Regions from separate parts of the Rossellomorea oryzaecorticis genome, predicted to be linked through region 1. Evidence: riboswitches for the same ligand, from Rfam matches in the RefSeq annotation. Region 1 holds a riboswitch; each other region holds the start of a gene.
The links. Region 1 has a riboswitch for cyclic di-GMP ahead of ACKA06_RS13280 (anti-repressor SinI family protein). Riboswitches for the same ligand answer to the same signal wherever they lie in the genome.
Positions count from the first base shown of each region.

Region 2: another riboswitch for cyclic di-GMP. It lies ahead of ACKA06_RS19680 (EAL domain-containing protein); the one in region 1 lies ahead of ACKA06_RS13280 (anti-repressor SinI family protein).
Region 3: another riboswitch for cyclic di-GMP. It lies ahead of ACKA06_RS05425 (hypothetical protein); the one in region 1 lies ahead of ACKA06_RS13280 (anti-repressor SinI family protein).
Region 4: another riboswitch for cyclic di-GMP. It lies ahead of ACKA06_RS19790 (S-layer homology domain-containing protein); the one in region 1 lies ahead of ACKA06_RS13280 (anti-repressor SinI family protein).

Region 1 covers NZ_JBJOSA010000010.1:114,105-121,502, forward strand. The annotation lists gene fabZ (3-hydroxyacyl-ACP dehydratase FabZ) at 1-145, shown strand, start outside; gene ACKA06_RS13255 (hypothetical protein) at 567-878, shown strand; gene ACKA06_RS13260 (hypothetical protein) at 1,137-1,526, shown strand; gene ACKA06_RS13265 (class D sortase) at 1,738-2,340, opposite strand; gene ACKA06_RS13270 (helix-turn-helix domain-containing protein) at 2,333-2,662, opposite strand; gene ACKA06_RS13275 (LPXTG cell wall anchor domain-containing protein) at 2,907-3,650, shown strand; cyclic di-GMP riboswitch class I at 4,046-4,160, shown strand; gene ACKA06_RS13280 (anti-repressor SinI family protein) at 4,194-4,325, shown strand; gene ACKA06_RS13285 (helix-turn-helix domain-containing protein) at 4,357-4,677, opposite strand; gene ACKA06_RS13290 (YwpF-like family protein) at 4,772-5,212, opposite strand; gene ACKA06_RS13295 (single-stranded DNA-binding protein) at 5,475-5,864, shown strand; gene ACKA06_RS13300 (hypothetical protein) at 5,883-6,056, shown strand; gene ACKA06_RS13305 (DEAD/DEAH box helicase) at 6,534-7,398, opposite strand, start outside.
Region 2 covers NZ_JBJOSA010000027.1:25,032-32,429, reverse strand. The annotation lists gene ACKA06_RS19695 ((S)-benzoin forming benzil reductase) at 1-334, opposite strand, end outside; gene ACKA06_RS19690 (helix-hairpin-helix domain-containing protein) at 404-871, opposite strand; gene ACKA06_RS19685 (ABC transporter permease subunit) at 887-2,866, opposite strand; gene ACKA06_RS19680 (EAL domain-containing protein) at 2,999-3,709, opposite strand; cyclic di-GMP riboswitch class II at 3,792-3,873, opposite strand; gene ACKA06_RS19675 (DNA-3-methyladenine glycosylase) at 3,982-4,584, opposite strand; gene ACKA06_RS19670 (DmpA family aminopeptidase) at 4,663-5,718, opposite strand; gene ACKA06_RS19665 (hypothetical protein) at 6,166-6,327, shown strand; gene ACKA06_RS19660 (CAP domain-containing protein) at 6,348-6,944, shown strand; gene ACKA06_RS19655 (GNAT family N-acetyltransferase) at 7,063-7,398, opposite strand, start outside.
Region 3 covers NZ_JBJOSA010000003.1:246,049-253,446, reverse strand. The annotation lists gene ACKA06_RS05450 (YitT family protein) at 240-1,112, shown strand; gene cccB (cytochrome c551) at 1,193-1,510, shown strand; gene ftsE (cell division ATP-binding protein FtsE) at 1,993-2,679, shown strand; gene ftsX (permease-like cell division protein FtsX) at 2,669-3,553, shown strand; gene ACKA06_RS05430 (murein hydrolase activator EnvC family protein) at 3,591-4,937, shown strand; cyclic di-GMP riboswitch class I at 5,205-5,291, shown strand; gene ACKA06_RS05425 (hypothetical protein) at 5,424-5,696, shown strand; gene ACKA06_RS05420 (class I SAM-dependent methyltransferase) at 5,906-6,481, shown strand; gene ACKA06_RS05415 (cytochrome c biogenesis CcdA family protein) at 6,765-7,398, shown strand, end outside.
Region 4 covers NZ_JBJOSA010000028.1:5,754-13,151, reverse strand. The annotation lists gene ACKA06_RS19805 (pullulanase) at 1-1,401, shown strand, start outside; gene ACKA06_RS19800 (sigma-70 family RNA polymerase sigma factor) at 2,014-2,493, opposite strand; gene ACKA06_RS19795 (S-layer homology domain-containing protein) at 2,731-4,053, shown strand; cyclic di-GMP riboswitch class I at 4,364-4,449, shown strand; gene ACKA06_RS19790 (S-layer homology domain-containing protein) at 4,876-6,459, shown strand; gene ACKA06_RS19785 (Ig-like domain-containing protein) at 6,456-6,986, shown strand; gene ACKA06_RS19780 (DUF4282 domain-containing protein) at 7,076-7,351, opposite strand.

The sequences.
Region 1 (7,398 bases):
CAAACCAGGCGACCAGCTCAAACTCGAAGTCGAAATGATCCGCTTCAAAGGAGCAATCGGCAAAGGAAAAGGCCTAGCCACAGTAGACGGCGAAGTCGCATGCGAACTCGAAATGATGTTCGCACTTGGAGCTAAAGAAGAATAAATGGATGGAACCAGTTCTGATGTGATTTTTGAATCACAGAAGGGCTGGTTTTTATTGTTTCTATAATCACTTCAAGTTGGTTGGTTTGTAACTATCCCAATTTTTTAACCGGACCCAGCGTTGATTGGAGTGGAAGACGAAGACTCCTGCGGGAAAAGTAGCTAATGTGAGACCCCGCAGGCGAAGCCGAGGAGGCTCACAAGCTGCCCGCGGAAAGCGAAGTCTTCCACGGAAATCAAAAGCGGTATTAACAGCCCTATATATGACTACATCCCGAAAGTAACAACCCCAACCACAAAAATCCCACAAACAAATCCAAAAATCCATGCAAAAAAACCAAACTTCAGGGAAAGCTAACCACGAAAGACCACATACCGCGGTCTTACACAAAAACAACCAACAACAGAAAGGAGCCAACATCATGAGCAAAAAATTACTCTCAATCCTAAGCGGATCAGCACTTGCAGCTATGCTGTTAGTCGGGTGTAACGCAAACGACCAGGAGCCTCCTCCAGAAGACAATAATGTCGAAGACAACGGGAACGTCGACGAAGATGGCGATATCGATGATAACGACATGAATGACAACGATATGAACGACGAGAACTACCCTGAGTCAGAAGATAAGAACACGCCGAATGACAAAGATGCAACAAAGGACAACAACACACCTGAAGAAGATGCTATTGAAGATGACATCGATATGAATGATAAGGATAATAAGGACGAGTAATACCTTTAAAAGCAGAGATGGTTCGGACTGTCTCTGTTTTTTATTATTTTGTTATAATGAATAAGATAAAGGTTGATGTAGGTTAAAATTGCGTGTCTTTACGTAATATTGTAAAATTTAAATATAAGCAAAGCAAAAAGTAAACATATTCTTTTATTACCATATTTTACAGATGTGCATCATCTATTTATAAAAATACTGTTATGGTATAGTAACATTAATAAGAATTGTTTACCAAGTTAGGGGGTACTTTACTTCATGTTAAAAAATTTACCATCGGGTACAAAAATAAGTATAACCCGTTCTATAAAGACATCATTTGAACACTACATGGCTTCGATTCAATGGGAAGAAGACAAATTCGATATAGAAGATTTTATTAAAGACTGGCGATCATACATAACTGAAAATGCTTCATGGTATAAAAGCCTAGATGAGGAAATAAAAAACGACCCTGAATTTCATCAGGATTTAGCTTTAAAAATCAATCAGACGATTGAAAAAGTACTTTCTGAAACACCAACCGAGGACCAAATAAAAGAAATTGAAGAACTTCAGCAAGGTCAAGGGACGGATTATGACTTTTCCTGTAAAGCAGAAGCAAGATTTCTTTTGGAGAAGTTAGAGAACTCTTCAAAAAAAAACTAAGTTATTCTCAAGGGCCGTCACTGGAAGATTATAAACTTGCCCAGATATTATATTACCAAACTTTTAATGAAGAATTACCTGACAGAGACTATAGGCGGGTGGACATTGATTTTATTATCGAAGAACTTATAAATACCCATTATTCAGATCAGTCCCCCTTTTACAGCGATATTATCCATTAAAACTCCTGACTCAAGTGAGCAGGAGCTTTTTAATGGAGTCTTTTTGCTTCAATGATGTATCTTTCTGAGGAAGGTCCTATAATATTGAATGGGTAACAAGTTGATAAAGTGAGAATTTCTTGAGGGTTTGTTGATCGGATTACAGTTAGGTCATGTTCATCAACCACATACATATTGAAAATCTCATACCTGTAAGTCCCTAATTTTAACACAATTGATAAAGTGTCCCCATTTTCCAATTCACCAATATTCCTGAATACAGAGTCGCGATGTCCTGCAAGGAAAATTTGGTCATTTTGTTCAGGAAGCTTTGTAGAGGAGTGATGACCGACTCCTTTTTTTAACTCGTCAGCGTTTGTTCCCTCAATGATGGGAAGTTCTTTCTTTAATTTAGGAATGTTTAGTATCCCGATTGTATCCCCTTTTTCAAATTCATAATTTACTGTCCTTGGTTGGATAGAAACGGAATCAACTGATTCGTTTGGCTCATCCTCTTTGATCGCCTCTTTTGCTTGCGCTAATGCCTCTTTTTCTTCGTATTTATGTATTTCAATTTCTTTCACAGAATACATAATCATTCCAAATCCTACTGTGAATAAAAGTAGAACCAATATCATTAGTAGTTTATTCATCGATTTTTTTCATCCTTTTATATTGGAAAAAAGACAAAAACTCATGAAATTCTTCTTTTGTTAAGCCTTGATCGATTGCCTCCTCCAACGGTTCTATCCATTCTTCGTCTAATGTAATTTCATGCTTGCCAAAAGAAATGATGGATTCAAGGGGAACCTGTAATGTAACAGCTAATTTTTTCAGAACTTTAATTGAAGGGTTTTTTTGTAATCCACGTTCAATCGAACTAATATAGGATTTTGAAACTTGAGATAGATGTGCCAGTTCATTAATAGTTAAATTTAAATTTGTGCGGAGTTCTTTAATTCGGTCACCAACCATATATACTCTCACCCTTAACACTTTTAATTCATTATATAGAACAAAAGCAAATAAATAAAATTTGAAATAGTTAGAAAAATAAAGATAATAAGAGTATTAAAGAGTCTGTTGTTCTTTATTAAGAAAAAATGATATATTTTCAATTTTAATAAAACCTTATAATAATCTATAATGAACAAAAGTTGTTCACTAAAGAGAACGAAGGAGTTTTGCACCGGGTAAATTGTGTACTAGGAGGAAGGCTATGAGGAATAAAGTTTATATTAGTGCTCTCATAATTCTTTTAATGATTGTAACAAGCAGTCAACCAGTCAGTGCATCTAAAGTTGGGAATATTATTCTTCATCCATCTGATAAATTCTTATTTAAGATTAATAACATGAAACCCGGAGATTGGGCTGAACGAACCTTGTCAATAGAAAACGCGGGAAATGAATCTATAGATTATTCTTTGCGGGTCGTCAATAAATCAAGTCATAACAAGCTTTTTAACGAGCTGGAACTTGAAGTACTTTCAGAAAACTCAGAATCACTATTTAATGATAAACTACGTAACTTTAAAGGTTTCCTGCCTAAGCATTTATTGAAATCCGATTCCGACACATTGAACTTTATGGTAAAAATGCCATATGAATTAGGAAACGAGTATCAGGGAACATCAGCTCATTTTGAAATTATCATAATAGCCGAATTAGATGACCCCGCCACACCGGATGACGACTCCAAAGACGATGATGGTACTCCAGAACATCCAGATTCTGATGATCCAAATACAGACGATAACGACCAGCCTGGTAAAATAACTCCTGATCGTACTCAAGTGAATCCTGATGTTAATAGATCAGCCTCGCCCGTATCATCACAGGGACCTAAACTTCCGAATACTGCTACGAATCTGTTTAATATTTTATTTCTAGGTATTGGCTGTTTGATAACAGGAATAATGATTTTATTAATAAAAAGGAACCTCCAGGGTAAAAAAGAATGATGGGAAGGAAGATGAAGAGGAATGTATAAAAAGATATGCAATCGTTGCACCCGTAATTCTTTTAGCAGTTCTGAATCAGGTGAGTGGATTTGTCCTTCATGCGGAAACGACCTTACCCAGTTACCTCTCTATGGGGTGACATTTCAAAAGTCCTTGTCTGATGGAAAACGTCAGAGAGAAAAAATAATCGGGAGGTATAAACAATCAAGTGAAAATCTGCAAGGAATTCGACAAATACCTTTATAAAATCCGGTAAAAGAGAAATTTTACTGTTTAATTTGTCATAAACTGGTTATAAGTGGAAGAAAAAAGAGTTAATTAAATTATCAGAAAAGACAAAAAACAACAAAACATTTTATTTGTTCTAGGTATAATAGACTCAGGACAAAGGATACATCAGACAAGGGCAAACCTATTGAAAGATAGGGACGCAAAGTCACAGATCTACCGTATGCTGCATGTACATAGTGGAAAGTGATGCGGGAATACAATGATGGCTGGGCTGCCTGAAATACTGTTTTGTATTTTAGGAGGGTATGTAAGGTGAACAAAGAACTTGATTTAGAATGGGTGGAACTAATCAAAGAAGCATTGTCTGCAGGGATATCCAAGGAAGAGATTCGGGACTATTTACAAAACAAAACAAAGAGAAAAACGGAATACGAAGCAGTATGATAAGAAAAGTCTTGCAGCTCGCTGCAAGACTTTATTTGTTGCCCAATTTCCATTTATTAAATTCAATAAACTCCCGGAATTGTTCTTTTGTAATACCGGAATCCATTGCTTCCTCTGCGATTTTGATCCATTCGCGGTCAACAGAATTATTTTCTGATTCATCATGCAACAACGCGTCCATTGAAATCCCCAATGCGGCAGAGACTTTTTCCAAGAACTGAATGGATGGGTTCTGTTGAATGTTTCGCTCAATCGAGCTCAGATATGACTTGGCAACCCCAGCTTTTTCAGCCAGTTCCGTCATAGACATTCGTTTTTCCTGTCTATATTTCTTGACTCTTTCCCCGATCATGGTGGACACCTGCCTATAAAATCGTTTCGATACTTATATTATATCAAACAGTCAACGGCTACTCTATAAGAAGTTTACATATTGTTGTGAAAAATTAGACGCTTGGTTTTGAAGTAACAGGCAGACGCGGTTTCGATACCATTTTTTCTCGGAATTCCTTCACCAGTTCATCCCCGGTATATCCTTTTTGCAATAAGTCATCCAATAATAATTCCGCATATTCATTGCGCTGTTTCTTCAATTTACCCTCAAATAAAACACTCATCCGGCCGTTCATTTTTTTAATACCGCGAATGGATGTCATGAAAGCAGCGGGATCGTTCGCCTTGTTTGAAATGACAACCTGGATTTCCAGATCACCCTTTTGCTGCTGAGCCTTCTGGAAAAACTCAAGATATTTTTGAGACATATATGTTTCCACTAGCCACGTACTCTTCCCATCCTCTTTATTGATGATAAGACCGTCCTCAATATCAAAATCCTGGAGTTCATCATTATCCACTACCTGCAGTGAAATCACTTTAAAGGTTTTCATGAACGAACATCTCCTATGATTAGGGTTTAATTATAAAAATTATATCACAGCGGTAAAAGAATCCCTAATAAGTAAATTGTGCTAAAAAAAGTGGATTTACGATTTTTGGTGTTATTTTGCTTCAGAAATGGCAAATCTCCCTAGGTGAATTTAGTGAATTCAGCTCTGATTCGGCTATGAATTTATGAAATTCCCGATTTTACACCCGTGGATTGGTGAGTGTAAGATGAGATCATTCCAGAAGAGAGGGGGTAGAACAAAAGTGATCAATCAAGTCACCCTGGTGGGCAGGCTGACCAAGGATCCCGAAGCAAGGAAAACGATGGAAGGCCGGTCGGTCCTGAGTGTAACAGTCGCCGTCAACCGCCAGTTTAAAAACCAGCAGGGGCAGGTGGAAACGGATTTCGTCATGTGCAAGATATGGAACAAGGCGGCAGATAACACGGAGAAATACTGCCGGAAAGGATCCGTCGTCGGCATCACCGGCCGAATCCAGACGCGTAATTATGAGAATGATCAAGGTAAACGGGTTTATGTTACTGAGGTAGTAGCTGATTCCATCCGGTTCATGGATCCTAGGCCTGCGGCTGACCGGGAACAGCAGTATTCTGAGAAACCGCCGGAGAAAGAACCTGTCGAACTGCCATTTTAAAAGAAGGGAGGGGACCCATTGGCAACCCTGCAAACGCTGGAACAGCGAATCGATCGACTTGAAAAATTGAACGAAGAACTGATCAAGAAAGTGGCCCGCACTAATGTCGAAAACTTCTATCTTTCACAACGGGTAACTGCACTGGAACAAGGGTTTGAATACCCGAATCCTGCCCTCAAGACCACATCTTAAGGAACCCCGAATGCATTCCTCATCTTAGAAACCTTCATACGAAAAAACACTATTTAAACGTTTTATCCAACCTGTAAGTCTTGTCTCAATGTCCAATTTTCATCATGTCTCCGCGGCATCCCTCTAACATACCTCGTTAGAAATAGAAGATTGTAAGTAGCAGTGAAGTAGTTTTGTACGTTCCCCAATATGTCTTCATGTAGGGTCGGTTTCCGTTGGAGCCGGCTGTTTTTTTGTCGTTTTAAGAACTGAACGTTGCTCGTTGATTTCCGCTCCAGGCACTCGCTTTCCGCGGGCGGTCGGGAGCCTCCTCGGCGTTTCACGCCTGTGGGGTCTCCCTTGACTCGCTTTTCCCGCAGGAGTCGAGTGCCTGGAGCTCCAATCAACTAAGTAGTAGTTACTTGGACACCAGCATCCATAACAACAAAACAACAACAAAAAAACCCCTTCCTGCAATGAAAGGGGGGCATACATAATCTATTCCAACACCAATAACGATTCCAAATCCTGATCGTACAATTCTGTGACCCATTGGTCGCTTCTGATGATTTCGTCGTTCAGGGCCTGTTTCTTTTCGAGCATGGCATCGATTTTTTCTTCAAGTGTCCCAGATGACACCAGCTTATGAACATGGACGAAGCGTTTTTGTCCGATCCGGTAGGCACGGTCGGTGGCTTGGTTTTCGACGGCAGGGTTCCACCAGCGGTCGTAGTGGACGACGTGGTTGGCGGCGGTCAGGTTCAAGCCGGTTCCGCCAGCCTTCAATGATAGAAGGAAGACCGGGAAATCGCCGTTTTGGAAGCGGTCGACGAGTTCGTCGCGCTTGGCTTTGGCCATGCTTCCGTTCAAGAATGGGACGTCAACGCCGAATTCCTTTTTCATGACTTCCTGGATCATTTCGCCCATGGAGATATACTGAGTGAAAATCAACGTGCCCTCACCTGATTCAAGGGCCGCTTCCACAATATCCTTCAGCTTCTGCATCTTTTCGGAACGGGTCAGGATCGAACGGGGATCCGGTTCCTTCAGATATAAAGCAGGATGATTGCATAGCTGCTTCAATTGGTTCAGCATCTGCAAAATCAATCCCTTGCGCTCGAAACCGCTCAGCGTTTCGACTTTCATTAATGTTTCCTGAACAAGCTGTTCGTAAAGCGCGGCCTGTTCAGCGGTCAGGCTGCAATATTCCTTCTGTTCGATCTTCTCGGGAAGATTAAGCTCAACTTCGGGATCCTTCTTCGTCCTGCGCAGCAGGAACGGCTTGATTTTTGCCTGAAGCTCGCGGACTTTCTCTTGGGATTCGTCTTTCTCAATCGGCGCGATATAGTTTTTCTGATACTGT
Region 2 (7,398 bases), on a different contig from region 1:
TGACATTCACGCTTGTCTCAAGATCGGCATTCTCCACCTGCCCCGATGGATTGATAGGTGTCACCACTCCGGCGTTTTGAATCAAAAAGACTCGTTCGGCGTTGGCTTCCAATACTTTTTCTCCTGCCTTCTTCGCTGCCTTCCCGGTTTCATCGGGATTGGAAAGATCGCATCGCACGAACTCATAGGAGACTCCTTCTCCTTCACACATCGATTTTAGTGCCTCATTATCCGATCTTGAAATATTGATCAGTGAAATCCCCTTTTCAATGAAGAGCTTTGCGATTGACTCCCCAAGTCCCCTGGTGGCACCCGTTACGATTGCATAATCCATCCTATCCTCTCCTTTCTTATATGAATTGATTATATAGGAGAATAGGTGAATCAAGAAAGTTTTTCGTCCTTACCGCTTCTCGTCCCAAGCCTTTGTCGGACGGTCAGTGGGATAGCCGTGTTCAGCCCTGTATGCTTTTCTTTCAGCGGTGAAGTCCCACCAATTCTTTTCACTGTCAGGATGCCGGGCATGGTGGACAACACAACGTAAGGAATCTTCTACACAGGGATCCATCCACACTCCGTATTTTTTCTCGAGTGCGATAATGAGGTCTTCCCCTTTTTCATCCTTGATCTCTTCAAATGTATGAAACTGCAAATCTTCGACGACGTTATGGGCCATGTTCGGACCGATGGAAGGAATCTGCTGGAAATTGGACATCCCGACCAGATATCGAGCTCTTTCAAGCGGGATCCCCAGTCTTTCACCCAGTTCTTCCGGGGAATATGTGTTGATTTCCTTCAATCTTATTTTTTCCCGGCGCAAGGAACTTCTTTCTTCATCCGTCAAAGGAAGCTTCGGACTCTTAGCGCTCATTTTTCACAACTCCTTTTACCCTTTAAAAGTCTGATGATTCGTCAATTTGAAATCCTCCATGACCGGTTGGTACTCTTTCCTTTTCACACGCTTCTTTTTGCTCTTGATCGGTGTGTTGTTTACGAGTACGCCGACCTTCTTCTGCTGAATTTCCTTCACTCCCTGGACGATGAGCTGCATCGCGATGATAGCGATCATGAAAGCAAAAAGCGGGGCAAGTACGACCCAGTATTTACCCGTCATCAGTGAATACCTTGCAGAGCTTATCAGCCCTGACCACTCAAAGGTACCGGTCTTAGGCGGGTCAGGCATGTCGCCGCGCGTGATGATCGTTCCTCCCAAGAATAAGTGAAATAAACCTAGGTGAACTAATATGAGCAGCGTCTGAATGAATTGATGGCCGAAAATAATGAATAGCCGAGGTGCCAAATGGGGGAATAAATGGGTCCACAGCAAATGCTTATTACTTCCTCCAAGCAGCTTGGCAGAAAGAACAAAGTCTTTCTTTCCTATCAACTTCAATTCATTCCCGATAAGCACGGTGGTTAAGGGTAATACCAGTATCGTCAGCAGGATAGCTTCAAAAATCAGCCGTTCAAATATTGAATTTTGAAATCCCTGAGCAGGAGAACCCCATAATACGGGTCTCAGCAATAAATAAGCAATCAAACTCAAAGGAAGGAAATGGATGGAATCCACCATCCGGTCCAGCCAGTTTTTCCGGTATTCTTTTAAATGAAAGTGATACACCACACCAAGGTAGAACCCTCCTACGACCCTTAAAAACGCAACGATCAACGCAAATAAAAGTGTATATTTAGCCCCCACAATCATTTGATCCATGATGCTGTATCCAAAAAAATCAGATCCTAAAATCATCTCTTTGGATGGAGGATGCGGCGGTGCTGAGATAATCCGCCCTTCATCATTTTTCATGTAATTAATAAAGTTGATAGGTTTTTCTTTAAACAGCGGAAATATGAAACTATACGCGATCATGATAAAAATCATGCTGAATCCGGCTGCAAACTTAGGGTTATGCATATGCTGCCACCATAACTTTCTGAGGGTGGCAGCCCATACCCATATTCTCCATTCCCGAAAGTGATTGCGGTCTTTCTTATATTTAGTAAGGTCTTCCCCGCTTCCATCATTCACCCACAGATATACTCCTTGATATATGACAAAGAATGGGGTGAAAATGAGTAATAGGGAGACTGCAATGACAATCGGCCTGAAATCATCAGTGATGAAGTACGTTATTCCTCTCGTATTAAAAATTGTTTCGATGATGAACAAACTTGAGAGCATGCCCCAGATAATGATTTTTCCATGATAAAAAAAGCTCGGTGACACATTTTTCATTACATGTGAACGGAATATTTTCCATTTTGATAACCCTTTGCTTTGTGCGAATTCAATATGGGGTTTCATAAATTCCTCTTCTGTAATTAAAAGAAGAATCCGAAAAAAAGAGATCATCGGTATGACAGCGAGAGTAATCATCGGGGCAAGATATACCGTCTCTTCCCCGTAAGCGGTAAATAGCATTAACTCAACACCGAATTTTTTGAATATAAAAACAATGAATAATTGGAGAAGAAAAGCAAACATCAGATCCGGAACAGTTTCAAGCAGATTTAGAAGCTTCTTGATCGGTTCAGTCAACCAGCGGGGCAGAAAGACGGTAATCAAATTTAAAATTAGTGCAAGCCCGAGACCTATGGCCAAAGCTCCCCCCAAAATCTTTAAGGAGTATAGGTATGGCGTCCATAGAAATTCCAACAGCTCAACAGGTTGATTCTTGTAATAATAAATCCAATTCTCCGGCTCAATGAAATAAAATATAAACTTGATGAATTCTTCGAAGTAACCTATGAAGTTATACACTCCTCGCTCACTGAATGCTTGAGGAGCTATACTAACAGCCAAAATACCCATCAAACCAAGAAAATAATAAAATATCATTTTCATCGGAAACTTCAAAACCCTCATAATAATCCCCTTTTTCCTTTTTCTTCAGTTTAAAGGAAGCTGTAAATTTTTTCAATTTCATTTCAATTAAAACAATTTCATTTCATATGAAGTTTCCGTTCCCCGACAACTCCTATTCAAGCCTTTTTGTTATTATGCAAGCAGCTTACTCGGCTTCCCGAGAAAATATCCCTGCCCAATGGTAATGCCAAGTTCTTTGGCTGCCAGCATATCTTCTTCCTTTTCAATTCCTTCCAAAATAATGATTGCATCATTTCCGTAAAATTGTTGAAAGAAAGAGATGAATCTCTGTTTCCTTTTACTCCAGGCAAGCTCTTTGGCAAAATACCGATCAAGCTTGATGATATCGGGTTCAAATTCGATGGACTTCTTTATCGAGGCCGTCCCTTGTCCGAAATCATCAATAGCATATAAAACATCGTATCGTTTAAGGCTTTTCAGCGTTCTCAACAATAAAGGGTTCTGCCAAAGTTCGTCCGGAGTCGATTCATTCAATTCCAGGATCAACCGGCCGCGTGCTCCGGGGTATGTTTCCATGAGATGATCGAAGTAAGTGTGGAAGCTTGGATGTAAAAGTGTCGTCACATAGACATTCACGAATAGCTTCCCGCTTCCATTGTGATGACCGAGAAAACCCTCGATTGCCTTTGTGATCGACAAGGTATCCAGCTTATATAAGATGTTCGCCCTCATCGCTGTCTGGAAAAGCGTTTCAGGATTTTCCTTATGGGTATTCCTCATCAGCGCCTCATATCCATAAAGCGACGGGGTATGCCCCATCGTGAATAACGGCTGATAATCATGATAGATATAGTCATTTTGAAAAATCGTAAAAATATTCATAAATCCCCTGTACTTTCTTTGTTAAGAGTTTTTGGACGTTTGAACGGCATAAAAAAAGACCACATGAAAGAACGTAAATTCCTTCGTATGTGGTCGGTTGCGCCACTAGCTCCCCTGAATGCAAGCGCCCATCTATCAGTCAGGTTCACAGCTCCCAATGCGAAATGTATCATTTTATGTAGAATAAGGTCTTATTAAGTAAAATATACCATAAAACTAGTACATTGGGATTATTTTTCTATTATTTATTTGAAAATTTAGAATCTGGTTGTTCATCTGGAGACATAAGGATTTCCCTTCACCCAGAAGCGCCACGGATAATCTTTTGCTTCCCCCGAGTTATCGATTCCAATTCTTTTACCGGCGGCAATCTCAGGCGGGGTATACCCTTCTGATATGATAAGCGGGGGTTCAGTATAGAACCTTCCATAGTCCTCCATCGTGATCCCTAATGCTTTCGTCAATTTGCCCGGGCCGCTCGTCCAGTTTTTCATCGGATGGCCCTTCCTTCTCTCTGTCATTAAGTCGAGTCCCTCCAGCGGTTCGACTGCCCTTATCAGGATGGCATTCGGCACCCCGATTTCTGCAGCGACAACATTCACAAGGCAATGGGTATGCATCAAATATGTATAAACCCGGCCGGCTTCATGAAACATGATTTCCGTCCGTTTTGTCCGGCGGTTGCCGAAGCTGTGGGCGGCCCTGTCTTCCGGACCGAGATACGCTTCTGTTTCCACGATATAACCCGAAGCGATTCCTTCTTCGGTTTCCTTCACGAGCACACATCCTAATAAGCCCTGCGCCAGTTCCAGCGTGGGCTGCTCGTAAAAAGAGAGAGGCAGCGGTGTGTAATTCATCGTTTCACTTCCTTTCATTCTTCAACCTTCATCTTATCCTTCCTCTTTTCCCTGGGAAAAAGTCATTTTAAAGGCAGGATACCATTTCCCTTTTCCTTATTTCCTTAAACCGGCAAGCAGCTCCGGCGGAATGGCTTCCACAAGCCGGCCATTCCTTCCGGTGGTTGTTTCTGCCTTGGCCAGGGCATTCCAAATCGCTTCTTCGACACACTCAACAGCCATTTCGAACAGGGTAGAAATGAGCTCTCCGTCTTCTTTGATGAACGGATAAGTGGTTGTATTGGACTCGTCCGGTTGATGCGGGACCTTATGGGCAGTGGAGAATGCGAGGACAATATCACCGCTCCCGTGCGCAGCATACGATCCGGTCCTGGACAGGCCGAATGAAGCCCGCTTGGCCAGCCGCTTGAGCTGTCTATCATTCATTGGGGCGTCTGTCGCGAGGATGATCATAATCGATCCGTCGGGGACCTCCTGTTCTTCCTTCGGGAGGCCGGTATCGAGGGAAAGGTCCCGCCGCCTGCCGAAATTAGCCACTACTAATGCTCCTACAGTATATTCATCCGCTCCAACGGTGCCTCGCCTCGAGCTTGTCCCGGCGCCTCCCTTATACCCAAGACAAAGCATCCCGGTCCCCGCCCCGACACATCCTTCATCCACCAATCCTGAACGGGCATTTCTAATCGCCTGGCATGCATCGTCCGCAGTCACATGAAGCCCCCGGATATCATTCAGGTATCCATCATTGCACTCACCGACAAACACATTCACCGTCCCTGTCGTGTCTCCAATCTCTGGACACTGCTCCATCAAAAACTCTACGGTCCCCTTCATGACATCACCGACTGAAAGTGTATTCGTCAGCATGATCGGACTCTCCAGCACGCCCAGCTCTTCGATTTGGATCGTGCCCGCGGTTTTGCCAAACCCGTTGATCACATGGCTCGCTGCAAAGACTTTTTCCCTGAATAGATTCCCTCCATGGGGCAATATAGCCGTCACCCCTGTCCGGACCACCCTCCCATTTTTCTCATAATGAAGCGTTTGATGCCCCACCTTCACCCCGCCAATATCCGTGATACTGTTATCCGGGCCGCATGGAAAAGAACCGATTTCCACACCGAGGTCCCGAAGCCTTTTTCTGTCCGTCATGATGAACCCTCCTTATTTAACATGGTTGTTTATGTATTCGATTGGTGGTTGGCAATCCCCTTTTTATAAGTATCAAATGTCCTGCCAATGCGTGGTGCCAGGCACAAACGAGGCATTTTGTTCCTGGCACAACCTTGATACCTTGTACCTGATAACTACCAACGCTTCGTACCTGGTACAAAGTGATCTAATGTACCAGATACATCGGCGCCGGGATCCAGTTGATAATTGGTTCCTGGCTCAAATCATATGTTTTGTGCCTGGCTCAAAATCCCCATTTTGAGCCAGGCACCACTTCGGGAATTCCATACAATCTCAGAACGTCTTTTCCTCCCCCATTTCCCACATATTTCACGGCATACCCCTCATCCCGGGTGCAAATATTAAGAACTGTCTCGACCCGCACCGGACGGGAAAATGCAATAAAAACAACTGGAGGAAAAGGACTTGAAAAAACATTTTAAATGGTTAAGCATATGCACAATGATTCCCCTTATGCTGTTAACGGCATGCAATACGAATAACGGGGATGACAACCTCACCGATACTCAAAACGTACGCTATGACCCTGTGAACTACAAAATGCAGACAGACCCCGTACCGATTTAAATCAGGACAAAATGGCTGATATGAACGGAAATAATGTAAACGAAGGTAATCAAAATGCTCTTCACCGCTTCATGGCCCCCATTGACCCTAATGGACAGTTACGAGAGTTCACCCACTTAGACCCGGGTGAGGATTTCACCCAACAGGGCGGAGAAACTGCTCAGGAACCAAACAAAGCACAACCAGAACCCAATGCAGATCAGACTCAGGAAGAAGCTCAGCCTTCAGAGGCAAGCGGATTTGTGAAACAGGTAATCGACTTAACGAACCAGGAACGCAAAAAGAACGGACTGGGCGAACTTAAGACAGATGGAGAACTTTCCAATGTGGCTGAAATGAAATCAGAGGATATGAAAGATAAGGACTATTTTTCCCATACCTCTCCGACTTACGGATCTCCATTTGAAATGATGCAGAATTTCGGGGTCCAATATTCATCTGCAGCTGAAAATATTGCAGTTGGTCAAAAAACCCCCGAATCAGTTGTAAACGCCTGGATGAACAGTCCCGGTCACAGGAAAAACATCCTGAACGGACAGCTGACTCATATCGGTGTCGGAATTGCCAAGGATGACAGTCAAGGTATGTACTGGACCCAGATGTTCATCGCGAAGTAATCGTTCACTGAAAGACCCATATACTAAAAAATCCGAACTCATTCGAATTCTCCTTAAAAGAATATCAAATGATTGTTCGGATTTTTCTTCGCTTAAAACACTTTTTCCCGAATTGCTTTCACAAGTCAAGCTTCATAAATTTATTTAAATCTCGGAACCCCATTTTTTCGTACAGCTTTATCGCTTGCTCATTGCTGCTGTAGACATTTAAACGGACTTCATCATAGTTCATCCCTTTCAGCTCTTCTGCTGCCTGTCTCAATAAGGATGAAGCCAGGCCTTTGCAGCGAAATGATTTTTTTACGTACACATCATTGATCCATCCGATTTCTTTTCCACTTATCCAATCGGTGCTTTTATCTACCTGGACCCAGCCTGCCAACTGTCCCTCTATTCTGGCAGCAAGAAAATAAGCACCAAATTTTTTGGAGTGCTCATAAGCCTTTATCATTTC
Region 3 (7,398 bases), on a different contig from region 1:
ATTTACACGTTTCGACACCCATGCTATACTCTCAAAGGTTGTGACAATCAAGCCGCGAGCCCAATGTAAACGCGACGTGGCAGCAACTCACAATAAAAACTTAACTATAAATGATAATGAGTAAATAGCAATCCCACATCCAATGGAAGGTCAGCAAACGACCGGCAACCACGAATGAGGGATGATATAACACCCTTGTACTCATACTATCAATACATATACAGAAGGAGTCGTACGGAATGGGTTTGAAGCAAAAGCGTCGAGAACAGTCATTTAATCCGCGGAAAGAGAAGTTTTTGGAGTATTTGTTTGTTGTGGCAGGATCAGCGGTTGTGGCCATTGCATTCAATGTATTCTTGCTTCCGAATGAGGTGGCATCAGGAGGAGTCAGCGGGATCTCTACTATATTAAAGGGGCTTTTTGATTGGAAGCCTGCATTCGTGCAGTGGGCATTCAACATCCCGCTCTTCATCGCAGGGCTCATCTTCCTGGGGCTTCAATTTGGTGTGAAAACAGCAATCGGGACTGTATTTTTACCGTTAGTTGTTTACCTCACGGAAGACTGGCAGCCGTGGACAGAGGATCCGCTTCTTGGGGCTCTGTTCGGTGGAATCGGAGTCGGACTTGGGCTTGGAATCGTGTTCCGTGGTAAAGCTTCGACCGGGGGGACCGACCTTGCCGCCCAGATCGTAAATAAATTCACAGGTCTTTCACTCGGAACCTGTGTGGCGATGATTGATGGAATGATCGTATTATCTGCGGCAATCGTGTTTGATATTGAAAGAGGACTGTACGCGCTGATCGGCCTTTATGTGACAAGTAAAACCATCGACCTCGTGCAGGTCGGGGTGAGCCGTTCCAAGATGGCACTCATCATCACGAACCGCCAGGAAGAAGTTCGTGAAGGAATCTTGAATAAAATCGACCGCGGTGTGACAAAACTATCAGCATACGGCGGATATACGGATGATGAACGTCCGATCCTGATGGTCGTGGTCGATCAGACAGAATTCACAAAACTGAAACAACTGGTTAAAAGCATTGATGCCTCTGCATTTGTGGTCACAATGGATGCATCAGAGGTATTGGGCGAAGGTTTCAAACGGGTTTAAGCTTGGTATAATTATCTATAGGAGAGAGAATTCACCACGGTCGATTCTTACTCTTAAATTTTTTCCTAGGAGGAGAAAACATGAAGAAAAAGCTTTTAGGCATTCTTTTAGGAACTTCATTGGTGCTTGCAGCTTGCGGCGGCAACGATGGCGGTGACAGCAAGGAAACGAGCTCCGGCGGTGTCGATGCTGAGAAAATCGTGAACAACAAATGTACCAGCTGCCACGGCGGTAACCTGGAAGGCGGCATGGGGCCGGCTCTTAAAGACGTTGGTTCCCGATTGGATAAAGATCAAATCCTTGAAATCCTTAAAAACGGTAAAGGCCAAATGCCTGCAGGTCTTGTAGAAGGTAAAGAGGCGGACGCAGTCGCTGAATGGCTGGCGAATAAAAAATAAGCATGGAAGAGGGGGAATCCTGTATAAGGATTCTTCTTTTTTTATGGATAAAGCACTTATTCACAACTACTTGCATTTCCTTTTTTAAAACTATGTGACAAACTTTGATATTATATAACCTCTCATAATTCTCTGCCTGACTCCCTCTATCAATGAGATTGGAAGCAATCCCCATCTATCTTTTTTACTTGTTGTTAGTACCTGATACTAGTAAAAAATAACTATATAAATATCGGAAATTAGGTATTAATGGCAATAAAAAAGGTTAATATTTCACAAAAAGTGCAGTTCTGAAATGAAACTGTAATAATATTTTTCCTTAACATCGTAAGAAGTGATGTTATAATATTTTCGTGAGCGAAATTCGAGCAATTTCACCAATTTATGTCTAATTTGGTAGAGACGACAGAATTTTATATCACACACATAGATACCACACAGCCAAGAGGGGAACTACATACTACAAATTAGGTGATTTAATAATGATAGAAATGAAAGACGTCTATAAGCAGTATAACAACGGTGTTATGGCTGCGAATGGGTTTAACGTCCATATAAAGCAAGGCGAGTTTGTTTATGTCGTGGGTCCGAGTGGCGCAGGGAAGACAACATTCATCAAGATGATGTACCGTGAAGTGAAACCTTCAAAAGGTGATATCATCGTGAATGGAATAAATTTGGCGAAAATAAGGAACAGCAAAGTGCCTCAACTTCGACGAAATATAGGAGTGGTCTTCCAGGATTTTAAACTGCTTCCTACATTGACGATTTATGAAAATGTCGCGTTTGCACTCGAAGTAATCGAAGAGCAGCCGAAACAGATCAAGAAGCGTGTAATGGATGTACTTGAGCTGGTAGGCCTTAAACATAAAGCAAGGATGCTTCCGAATGAGCTTTCAGGAGGAGAGCAACAGAGGGTCTCGATTGCAAGGTCGATCGTCAATACACCAAAGCTGGTGATTGCGGACGAGCCTACAGGGAATCTCGATCCTGAAACCTCCTGGGACATCATGAATATCCTTGAGGAAATCGCAAACCGCGGTACTACCGTGATCATGGCTACACATAACCGGGAAATCGTAAATACAATCAAGCATCGGGTAATCGCCATCGAGAATGGCCGGATTGTCCGGGATGAACAGCGAGGTGATTACGGTTATGAAGGCTAGAACGTTTGCCCGTCACTTCAGGGAAAGTTTTAAGAGCATCGGCCGAAACGGCTGGATGACCTTCGCATCCGTCAGTGCAGTAACCGTCACATTATTACTTGTTGGTGTTTTTATCGTCTTGATGCTAAACATGAACAAGGTGGCAACCGATATAGAGAAAGATGTCGAAATTCGCGTACTTCTCGAAATTGGGACGAAGAAAGAAGAAGTTAAAGTCATAGAAGACAAGATTGATAAAATAAGTGGAGTCGAAACCGTCGAATATTCCTCCAAAGAGGAAGAACTTCAGAATCTGGTAAAAGATCTCGGTGACGATTTCAGATTATTCGAGCAAGATAACCCGCTTTATGATGTATTCATCGTTAAAGCGAAAGATCCCCGTGATACAGGCAAGATTGCCGCTGAAATAGGCAAGTATGAAAATGTCAACGAAGCATTATACGGGGAAGCGAAAATCGAAAAGTTATTCAATATCCTTGAAATGAGCAGAAACGTCGGATTGGTGCTGATCATCGGTCTATTGTTCACAGCGATGTTCCTCATCTCAAATACGATAAAAATAACGATCGTCGCTAGAAGAAGAGAAATCGAGATAATGAAACTCGTGGGTGCAACCAACTGGTTCGTCCGCTGGCCGTTCGTCCTTGAAGGATTATGGCTTGGTGTTTTAGGTTCTATTATCCCGATTGCTCTTGTTACAACTGGTTATTACTACGCTTACAATTTTATTGAGCCAAAACTTCAAAATAACTTTATTCAGATATTGGACTTTACCCCGTTCATCTATCAGGTAAACGGATTGATCCTCTTAATGGGATGCCTGATTGGCGCCTGGGGAAGCTTTATGTCTGTACGTAAATTCTTAAAAGTCTAAATTAACAGGTTGATAGAAGCTGAAAGGAGCGAGCCGCTTGAACAAGAAGCATTTTGTATCATTAGCAATTGCAGCAGCATTAACAATCGGCAGTTTCCCGGCAATGGGAACAACGGCCAACGCTACATCCGTAGAGGATCTGAAGAAGAAACAAGGAGAGGTTTCTTCTCAAAAAGATAAAATCAACGGTGAAATTAATAAAAAGAAATCAGAAATCAACGCAAACATCAGCAAGCAGCAGGAAATCAAAGCGAAAATCGCTGAGTTCGATGCGAAGATAAGAGATACAGAAAATAAAATCGCTGAAAAAGCGAAAGAGATCGATGAAACAAATGCAGAAATCGATCAGTTAAAAGAAGAAATCAAAGAGCTCGAAGAAAAAATCAAAGAGCGTAACGAACTTTTAAAAGAACGTGCACGTGCGATTCAGGAAAAAGGCGGCTCTGCAAACTATCTTGATGTCCTTCTCGGCGCTGAAAGCTTCGGTGACTTCATCAACCGGGTCACTGCAGTAAACACGATTGTGAGTGCAGATAAAAAAATCATGGACGAGCAAAAGAGAGACCAGGAAGAATTAGAGAAGAAGAAATCACAAGTTGAAACGAAATTAGCAGAATTAGAAAGCGATAAAGCAAGCCTTGAAACATTGAAGCAAGACCTTAACAGCGAAAAAGCCCAAAAAGCTGAATTGTTCAAGCAGCTTGAAAAGCAGCAGGCTTCACTTGAAAAAGAAAAAGTGAACTTGCAAAAAGAATCTAATGAATTAGCTAAAATGGAACAGCAAATCGGAGGAGAAATCCAGGCAGAACAGGCCCGTTTGGCTGAACTTGCCCGTCAGCGAGAACTTGAGAAGAAGAGACAGGCAGAAGCTGCAGCGGCAGCAGCAGCCAAGAAGGCTAAAGCTTCTACAACTTCAAGCAGCAGCGGAGGCTCTTCCGCATCGGCTTCAGCACCAGCCAGCGTTCCTGTAAGTTCCGGAGCATGGACAAGACCAGCATCCGGTGCCATTACTACTGAATTTGGCTGGGATACGTTAAACGGGGAATCCCGCTACCACTACGGTACGGATATTGCAGCTCGCGGAACTGTTCCAGTTGTTGCAGCAGCAGATGGATATGTCATCAAGAGTCATTACAGCTCAAGTTACGGAAACGTTGTGTACATCACGCACTCAATCAACGGACAAACCTTTACTACAGTGTATGCCCATATGTCTTCTGCCCTGGTAAGCTCAGGACAACCTATCGATAAAGGTCAGCAAATCGGTTACATGGGTAATACAGGATATTCTTTCGGACAGCATCTTCACTTCGAACTTCACCAAGGTTCTTGGAATGCGGCGAAATCAAATGCTATAAACCCGCGTAGATATATCAACCTTTAATAGAATAGCAGCTTGATAGAATCCTGCCATAGGTTTATGGCAGGATTTTTTTGGATAAAAACATTCCACAAGAAACCCTTATCCTTATAGGATATTCATAAAAGAATAATTCCTTCCCCTTACAAACCATACGCAATCATGTATAATGAAATTAATGTCGAAAAAAGAAAATTTTCACACAAAAAACACTTTTAAAACTTGGGTAATGCTGGTACTATAGTATTATTGTAAAAACTCAAATACACATCATTTGTACTACGTATCAACCTGCGATAAAGGCAAACTAATTCGAAAGATTAGGACGCAAAGCCACGGATCTAACGTTTCCGAAACTATGACCGCCGGGCTGCCGAAAAGGATTGGAAGATAAATGACGCTGTTTCATCATTTACTGCCTGCCATTCTTTTTGGCGGGCAATTTTTATTTTAATAAAACTACTGTCTCTGAAGCCTATGGAAGTTCAGGTTTGGAAAGGAGAAGTGAAGATGGAACAAGGAAATATTTCCGACATAAGAAGACAGTTGCGCAGCTTTTGCAGGAGAAACCGTTCCACTTTGAAAAAGTTCAGCTCCTATACAGCAGAGGAAATCAGCGACATGGTATTAAGCAGGCTGGGTTATGAAGAGGTAAAGAGGATCGTTGACGACATCAAGGTGATCGACCGCCGCGGAGGCAACACAGGCTTTTACTTAATGATGATCCTGGAAGCACTGAAAGGATCCCAATCGGCCGATTCAAAAGATAGAGCCATTATATGATAAACTCCGGGTGTCCACTTTGACAGCCGGTTTTTTTGATTCCCGAGAGCAATTACTTGATTGCCTGAAAGATACATATCATACTCTAATACATAAAGGGGTATCGTAAGGCGATTTTCCTTTTAAAAGTCTATTTACCAGGAAAAACGAAGACAATAGAGAAATAAGCAGTCTATGGAAACGTATCTTATTAACAGGAGGGACCAATCATGGAAGGACACGGACATTTATTCGAACATCACAAAGCTTCAAAACTGCTCGATCCAAAGCGTCAGGAAATGGTGCCGGTGGAAAAAGTACTTCAGCTTCTTCAATTAAAAAAAGATGACCTCGTCGCAGACCTCGGCTGCGGAAACGGCTATTTGACACTGCCGATCGCGAAGGAAGTCGATACTAAGGTTCATGCCGTCGACCTGCAGCAAGAAATGCTCGAATATCTCCAGCACCGTGCAGGGGAAGCTGGCGTCTCGAACATCGAATACGAAAAATCTTCGCTCGAATACTTAAGCTTCAACAAGAACACCCTGGATAAAATCGTATCTGCCTTTGTTTTACATGAGGTGCCCAATCTCACCAAAGTATTCCAAGACCTTAGCGACATGCTGACGGACGATGGCCTTTGGCTCATCCTGGACTGGGAGGCAGTGGAGTCAGAAATGGGACCGCCGCTGGAAGAGCGGATTCCATCTGATGAACTGGCACAGCAGCTCGAGACAGCCGGGTTCGAAACGGAAGTCGGGCATTTGCACCCTTCAGTTTATTATATTGTGGTGCGTAAGGGGTAAAGATGGAGGGTTGCTGGTGCCAGGCACAAATCACCCAATCTGTGCCTGGCACCAATAATGCAGAATGTGTACCTGGTACAAACCGCTGGAATTGTACCAGGTACAAAAATCGTTCCAGGCTCAATCCCCCGTAATTGAACCTGGCTCAAAACACCGAATCTGAGCCAGGCACCACCCCCACCCAACCCCCCCCCAATCCCCAACCACAAAAAAATCCCTACCCTCTTAACAAACCCTTAACATTCCCCCGCCATACTATTGGTATAAAAGGAGTGAACAATGTATGGTAGAAGTATCAATTTGGTTTGCGCTCGCAGCAGGGGCGCTGTCGTTTTTCTCGCCTTGTGTGTTTCCGCTCTTGCCGGCTTATGTGAGTCATTTGACAGGCGGCCAGGCGGAGGGAGGAAGGATTCAGGTGGAGAGGAAAGTGGTGTTTATCCGGTCATTCGGTTTCATCGCCGGTTTTTCTTTCATCTTCATTCTGATGGGGGCTTCCGCAAGCCTGCTCGGAGGGTTATTTTCGGAATACAGATTATACATAGAACAGATCGCCGGGATCCTCATTATCGTCTTCGGCCTGCAGATGATGGGCTGGATTTCGTTTTCCTTCCTGATGAAGGGCGGAAAGCAGTTTGAGGTGAAGAAAAAAGGGACCGCCTTCGGTTCCGTTATGCTTGGAATGGCATTTGCGAGCGGATGGTCCCCGTGCGTCGGCATCACGTTATCATCAATCCTGCTGCTTGCCGGGGCCAGCTCGACCCTGACGCAGGGAATACTGCTCCTCATCGTGTATTCACTGGGACTCGCGCTTCCGTTCCTGATCATTTCACTGATGATTACGAAGACATTCACCGTGATGAAAAAGGTGAACAGGATCCTGCCGAAGCTTGCGAAGTTCAACGGGGCCCTGATGGTTG
Region 4 (7,398 bases), on a different contig from region 1:
GCACAGACAAGCACACTGAATGACATCGTTCCGAATTACTATGCTTTCCAGGACGAAAAAGGAAACTTCCTCGGAGGATTCGGTAACAACCTGGCTACAAACCACAAGATGGCTGAAAAGCTGATGGTGGATTCAGTGAAATACTGGTTCGAAGAATATAAAATTGACGGCATGCGTTTTGACATGATGGGGGACGCGACGTACCCTGCGGTGCAGAATGCTTATGACGCAGCCGCTTCCGTCAACCCTGACGCATTATTCATCGGGGAAGGCTGGAGAACGTTTGCCGGCCATCTTTCTGACCCTGACCTCATAGGAATGGGTGCCGATCAGGACTGGATGGACAAAACCGATGATGTCGGTGTCTTCTCCGATGAAATCCGGAACGAATTGAAATCCGGTTTTGGATCGGAAGGAGAACCGCGCTTCATCACAGGCGGCGCACGCGATATCAACACGATTTTCAACAACATCAAAGGCCAGCCGGGCAACACGGCCGATGATGATCCGGGCGATATGGTCCAATACATCGCAGCACATGACAACCTGCCGCTGTATGATGTCATCGCGCAGTCGATCAAGAAAGATCCGGCCATCCAGGAGAACAACCTGGAAATTCACAAACGTGTCCGTCTCGGGAACTCCATGATCCTGACGTCACAGGGAACGGCTTTCCTTCATGCCGGTCAGGAATACGGCCGAACGAAGCAGTGGTTCGGTGAAGGGGTGCCTGAACAGAAATATCATGAGCTAAAGGATGAGGACGGCAATCCGTTCGGATACTTTATCCATGATTCCTATGATTCTTCGGATGCGATCAATAAGTTTGATTGGGAGAAGGCGACGAACAAGAAGGAATTCGCCGTGAACTCAACGACGAGGAAGTATACTGAAGGCTTGATCAAACTTAGAAGATCGACAAATGCCTTCCGACTTGGTGAAAAAGAACTCGTTGATCAGAACGTAACACTGATGGACATCCCGGAAATCAAGGATGAGGATTTGATGCTGGCATATAAAAACGTCTCAACCGATGACACCGGCACGTACTATGTGTTCGTCAACGCCGACGACAAGAAACGCACACTGTCCATCGGGGGCTACGACCTCAGGGGTGCGAAAGTGTTAGTCGATGACGACGAAGCGGGAGTCAAACAGGTTAAACACAGATCTGGATTTAAATTGAAGAAAGACACCTTGACGATTGATCCGTTGACTACTGTAATCATCAAAGTGGAACAAAAAGGAAAGGCAAAAGGTAAGTCAAAAGATAAACCGGATAAGCAGAATGACATTCAACTTCCGCCTCAAGAACTGAAGTATTCAAAAAAAGTGAACTCATGGCTGCAGAGGAATACGGAATCCTTAACGCAAAAATTACGGAACATTTGCACCGGGTGAAAAATTGACCCGAACGCAAGCAGTCATCTTGTCTGATATGCTGAATTAATACATGCCCCTCCTTAATTGATATTAAGGAGGGATTTTTTTATGTAAGTTTTTGTCGCCAAAAAAAGTGTTATCAGGTCCAATTTTATACAAATTCTATCATTGCAAGAATATATAGTAATGGTAAGGCTTATTCTTTTAAGAATAAATCATATTTTTCATTATTAATTATGATACTATACAAAAACAGGCTATTTGGTGTGGTTCTTTCTATCTATTTTTTAAAGGTTTAATGTTTAGTAAGTAGTAATTACCTTCAGATTTTTTGCTAGATACAGTAAAGAATTATAAAAGGGGGTTAGGAAATAATGAAAAAGATTCTACCTAAACTCAGACTTAAATGGCATTCCCTGAGGATCCTCTACAATCAAGCACTCTTAGAAAGTTGTCTGGATAATCAGCTGCAAAAGCAATTAAAGCAAAAAATTTCTTATCATGAATTGAAAATTTTAGACCTTATGAATAAGAGAGCTTCAATTTAGTTCTTGCTATCTATGAATATTAAAGAACGTCAAAGAGACTCCTGCGTAATAGACTGTGCAGGAGCTTTTGTAATGGTCAAATTCATAATGAATTATCTAGTATTTTCGCTTTCGCCCCATATCTCCATTTCTTAACCGCAGAGGTAGATACGTTTTCCAGAGTGGCGATTTCCTGAATTGTAAGCATATGCAGAAAAGTATAGATAACCCACTTTTTCTGATTTTCAGTAAGATTAGTACAGTAGGAGAGTATCTGTTCTTTAGGAAAATAATCTTCTTTGCAATCATCTTGAATCTGTTCCCAAAACTCCTCCTTTTGATATACATTCCGATCCGCATGGCGGTGGTAAGTTGTCATTTCAGTCATGATCCTGCCCTTAATATAAGAAAAAGCAAATGCAGGGAAAGCCCCTTTTTCAGTATCGAATTTCTCATAGGCTTCCCAAAGGGCAATCAACCCCGTCTGATAAAATTCTTCTTTGTTCCTGTAAATGTTGAGAGAGTAGATGATTTTATGAATCATATTTTCGTATTGTTTTTGGACCGTATCAAATGAATCCAAACGTGCCTTCCTTCTGATCAGCGCGCCTTTCTATGAATTACCGGTAGCTTAACCTTATTAGGAATGCAGAACGTCGGCAAAAAGGGAAAAAGGATGTTTTAACAGGAGAAACTATGTGTTTTCAGAAAGGCAAATCCCTATATAAAAGAAGAAAAAAAGGTATTTACCTAGAAATGAAATAACAATAGAAGCATAACTGCTTTCAATTGTGTATATGTATAACTTGGAGGTGTACATATGAAGTTTATAAAAACGATAGTGATCACAGCGGCTTTACTCTTATTCCTTACACCATTCGCCCAGGCCGCAGCTTTGAAAGATATTCAGGAAGGGCAGAGTTTTTACAAGGAAATCTCTTATCTGCTGAACGAGGGCATCATATCGGGCTACATAGATGGAACGTTTAAACCGGGTGAGAAAGTGACAAGGGCAGCCGCTGCAGCCATGATTGGCCGCTCTCTTGGTTTTGAAGGGGTTCAGAGGGAGAGCTCATTTAACGATGTGGCAAAAGAAAGCTTTGCATCGGGTTATATTGAAGAAGCGGTGGAGAAGAATATCATCAAAGGGTACACGGATGGGACTTTTCGCCCGAATGATATTGTCACCCGGGGGCAAATGGCTATTTTTATCAGCAGGGCCTTCCAGCTTAAAGAGACAAAAGACATCCAGTTTTTTGATGTTTCAAAGAGCATGGCGGCCTATCCTTCAATTGGAAAGATTCTTTCGGCAGGAATCACGAATGGATACAGCGACTGGACCTTCCGTCCAAATAAAGAGCTGACGCGGGCAGAGTTTTCAGCCTTCCTGGCGAGGGGACTAAATGAAGAATTTAAGGTAACGCTGCCTGTGATTGAACCAATCAACGTAGACTATAAAATTTCTGGCGGGGAAATCGAAGCGAATCATCATAATGGGAAGCTCTTCGTCCTAAAACCCTCCCAGCAAATTCATTTAAACAAATTAAATAATGAGACCGACCGGGTATTGATCGATAGCAGTGTATTAAAATTTGAAGATCAAAATACAATTTCTGCAGTCAAACCGGGAGTGGGCTATATAACGATTATTCCCCGTGGATACAGCTGGGAAAAAGCCTATACGTATGAAGTACTCGTCGGGGAGAGAGAGGATGTAACAAAGTCGGTGATCAATTCGCATTTTATCGAATTAGCCAATGATGGCTACCTGAATGGATGTGAGTTCTCTGTAGATCAGGTGCGAACAGAGAATGTAACACAATATTTTTCAACAACGCCGAAATGGAGCGGGTATTACGAGGGTGGTTATGGAAGGTCGTATAACGGATGCATTTATTTCGGTTCCGACAGCAGTCCGGAATCCCCTATTGGTGCCATCGTGATGGAAGGCAGTAAAATAAATAAGATCCCCGGACAAATCAAACAAGTAATAGGGAAGCCTGATTACGAGGGATACAGTGAAATGGATGGATTGTGGACTATGTACTACCGCTTAAAGAATGGATATGAGTTATTTTTCAGTTTTAAAGATCCGTCTTCTAAACTGATGAATGTACTTTATAAGGATAAATCACTGGATTAAGTGGAGAGCAAGGAACGAATAGTCGTTTCTTGCTCTTTTTATGAATTAATATTTTGTCAAAAAATGTTGTCGATAAATGATTGTCGTAAATTATAGAATTTTCTGAAATATATGTGTAAAATATAGGTAAATAGTAAGGAGTGGAGGTAGTTAACCGATGCCGATGTACTATATGAAGGAAATATGGACTCCATTAAAGTTAATAGGAATCAAGTTTTACAAAAGTGAAAGCGGCAGCCTATATATAAAAGTGTTACAGCAGCCGAGAAAGCGGATATTCGGCTAGAAGCAAATGACAAGTTGATGGAGCGTGCGAGAAAGGCAAAACCATTGAAAAGTGGTGGCGCAAAACTATAGGGGCTTCCGTCCATAAGACGATGCTTGCCAGTTGCCGAATACGTCCTATTTTTACATATCGGGAAGACGATAAACCTTGAGTTATGAAGGTTTTTTATTTTGTCTTTTTTATAATTGACGTACACTATTTCTATACTTTATAGGCTGAAATTACCAAAAACACCACGGTAATTTTAGCTTATTTTTATGATAAAATTACCAATGGTGTAACATTCCAGATTAGTAAAATACATAAAAAAGGCTGTTTTCTAAAAGATTGTTGCTTTCCGTAAATAGGCTTGCAACCTGAATGCAGATTGAGGACGTGCTCTTTTCGAACTCAAGTTTAAACTAGATACGGACGGTCAACCCAAAAATACCCAAGTTTCGGTATTTTCTTGTCTGTATAGCAACAAATTATGCGAAAAGAGCCTAAAAAAACAACTAATCTTACATCTAGAATACTACATAAAGGAGAGAGAAAAAATGGGTCAATATTCTAAACGATTACGTAAGTTCTTGTCTGCGGCAGCAATAGCAGCGACTATAACGGCAGCCGTTCCGACAGCTTCGGCATTTACATTTAAAGATGTATCTGTAAGATATGAACTTGCTGTTGATTATCTTGTGAGGGAAGACATTACAAACGGTCTTTCTGAATCGAAGTTCGGCATAACTGAACAGATCAAGCGTGCTGATGCAGCTGTCATGATTGCCAGAGCTTTAAATTTATTAGGGGAACAGGCACCTGATGCAGGGTTCAATGATGTCCCTGAACGTGCCAAAGACGCAGTTAATATTTTAAAGCAGCAAGGGATCATCAATGGGAAAACATCAACTCGTTTCGGTGCAGATGATACCTTAACCCGTGGGGAAATGGCTATTATCATTGCCAGAGCCTATCAACTAAAAGGAGAAGCGGGTGTCCCGTTCGTTGATGTGAACAACCGGTATATGCCATTTGTAAAGGCGCTCATCGCCAATGATATTACACAGGGAAAGACTGCGACATTATTCGGAACTGACCAGGAGATCACACGTGGTGAGTTTGCGCTTTTCATTTTTCGTTCAGAGTCCCCATATAATCCTGTATTCATTAAAGTGATTGAACCGGAAGATATTACAGCCCGTACCTATATGGACGTGTCCCTTCCAAACGTCACCCTCCTTATGCGGGGAAATAATCTTGAAGAAAGATCGGTCGGCTGGGAAATGATTGATTACAGCGAACCTGGAGAATATATTCTTCATGGGGATATCAATGGAACAGACCTGAAAACATCTTTAAAATTAACCATTGAAACGACTCCTGAGGCAATCAACGCCCAAAAAGCGGACGATATAATAGCATCTTTACCTGAAACAATTACGTTGGAAGATGAAGAAAAAATAAAAGAAGCAAGATACCTCGTGGATGAAGTGCTGCAAAGAGGAAGTAAAGATATGATTAAAAATCTTTCGGTCCTCGAAAAAGCAGAACATTCCATTAAACTTCTCTATGCAATTGAGGATGCTGAAGAAGTGATTGCGGCATTGCCGGATACCATCACTATGAAAGATAAAGAAAGTGTGGAAGCTGCCCGTGAAAAGGTCGATTCCGTTCTCAGCATGGATGCTGAAGCCGCAATCTCCAATATCAAAAAACTGGAAAAAGCAGAACGTACGCTTCTTCTGACGGGTCTTATTAACGAAGCAGAAAAAGCAATTGAAGTGATCTCAAATCCGGTCACTCTTGATGATGCAGAAGCGATCGAAACGGCAAGGGCTAAAGTAGATGAGGTCCTGAAAGTGGATCCAGAAGCAACTATTAAAGGAATTGAACATCTGGATGAAGCTGAATCCGAAATCGTGATTCTGAAAGCTGTGTATCAAGCGGAAGAAGCGATTGCTGCTCTCCCTGATACCATTACTTTAGATCATCGCTCTGCTGTGGATGCAGCACGTGAAAAGGTAGAAGCTGCATTAGCACTTGATGAAAACCTTGCAATTAATGGGCTTGGTAAACTTGAAGCAGCAGAGGGACGCATCCAAGAATTGCTTATCGAATCTGCACAAGTCATGCAAAAATGAATACAAATAAAACCTACCAACTATCAGCAGTGATCACACCGGAGGAAGCTGCCGGAGGACTTAATGTGACTTGGACTTCAGATAACCCTGCTGTAGCAACTGTGGATGAAACCGGTCTGGTTACTTCCCATGAAGAAGGATCCGCAGTCATCACAGCAACGCTTTCAAATGGAAATACTGCAGAAACCGTAATTGAGGTCTCTGACAGACCGATGCTTACATTTGGTCACGGCACCAGCCAAATCAACAACGTTATTAAAAGCTTGAGCACTTCCTTTAATAATATGAGCGAGAACACTGTGATTGTAAAGAAAGTTGAGATTTTTGAAGGAACGACGAAAAAATCAGAGTATAGTCAGGCAGATCTCAACAATGCCGGAATCGATACAGAAATTTCTCAATACGAGAAGTTTGGAATAAGTATCACCTATAATTATGGCGGCTTGTTGGCTTCGAATGGAGTTTACGTTAAATACACTGTTCAATCCGGCCAGGGTACGTATGAATTTAAGTCCGTTATAAAATAGAAGAATAATAGAAAAACCCCTTCTTTTTTCGAGAAGGGGTTTTTGGCTATCATATGTATAAAATAAAGAATAATAGCGGTAATGTTGGATTAAGCTCCCATCCGTTCTTTCGTGCTGTTTTCCTTGATGGTTTGAAGAGCCTCATGCATCTTAAATAATACGATAAGAAGTTCACAATAAATACGTGTGAGAAGCGGATCGATCACAATGGTAAGTAATCCCCCGAAGATCTGGATTCCACCGCTTGCTGCTCCTGAAATAATCATAATAAGACCGGAAATAACTGAAATAACCACGCCTACCCAAAAGATCGCCTTAATGATCGTGGGCGTGATCATCTTATTGAAGTTTAGAAATTGATCCATGTTTGTCACCTCCTTTTATAGGCATAGGGATATATAACTATATAAGT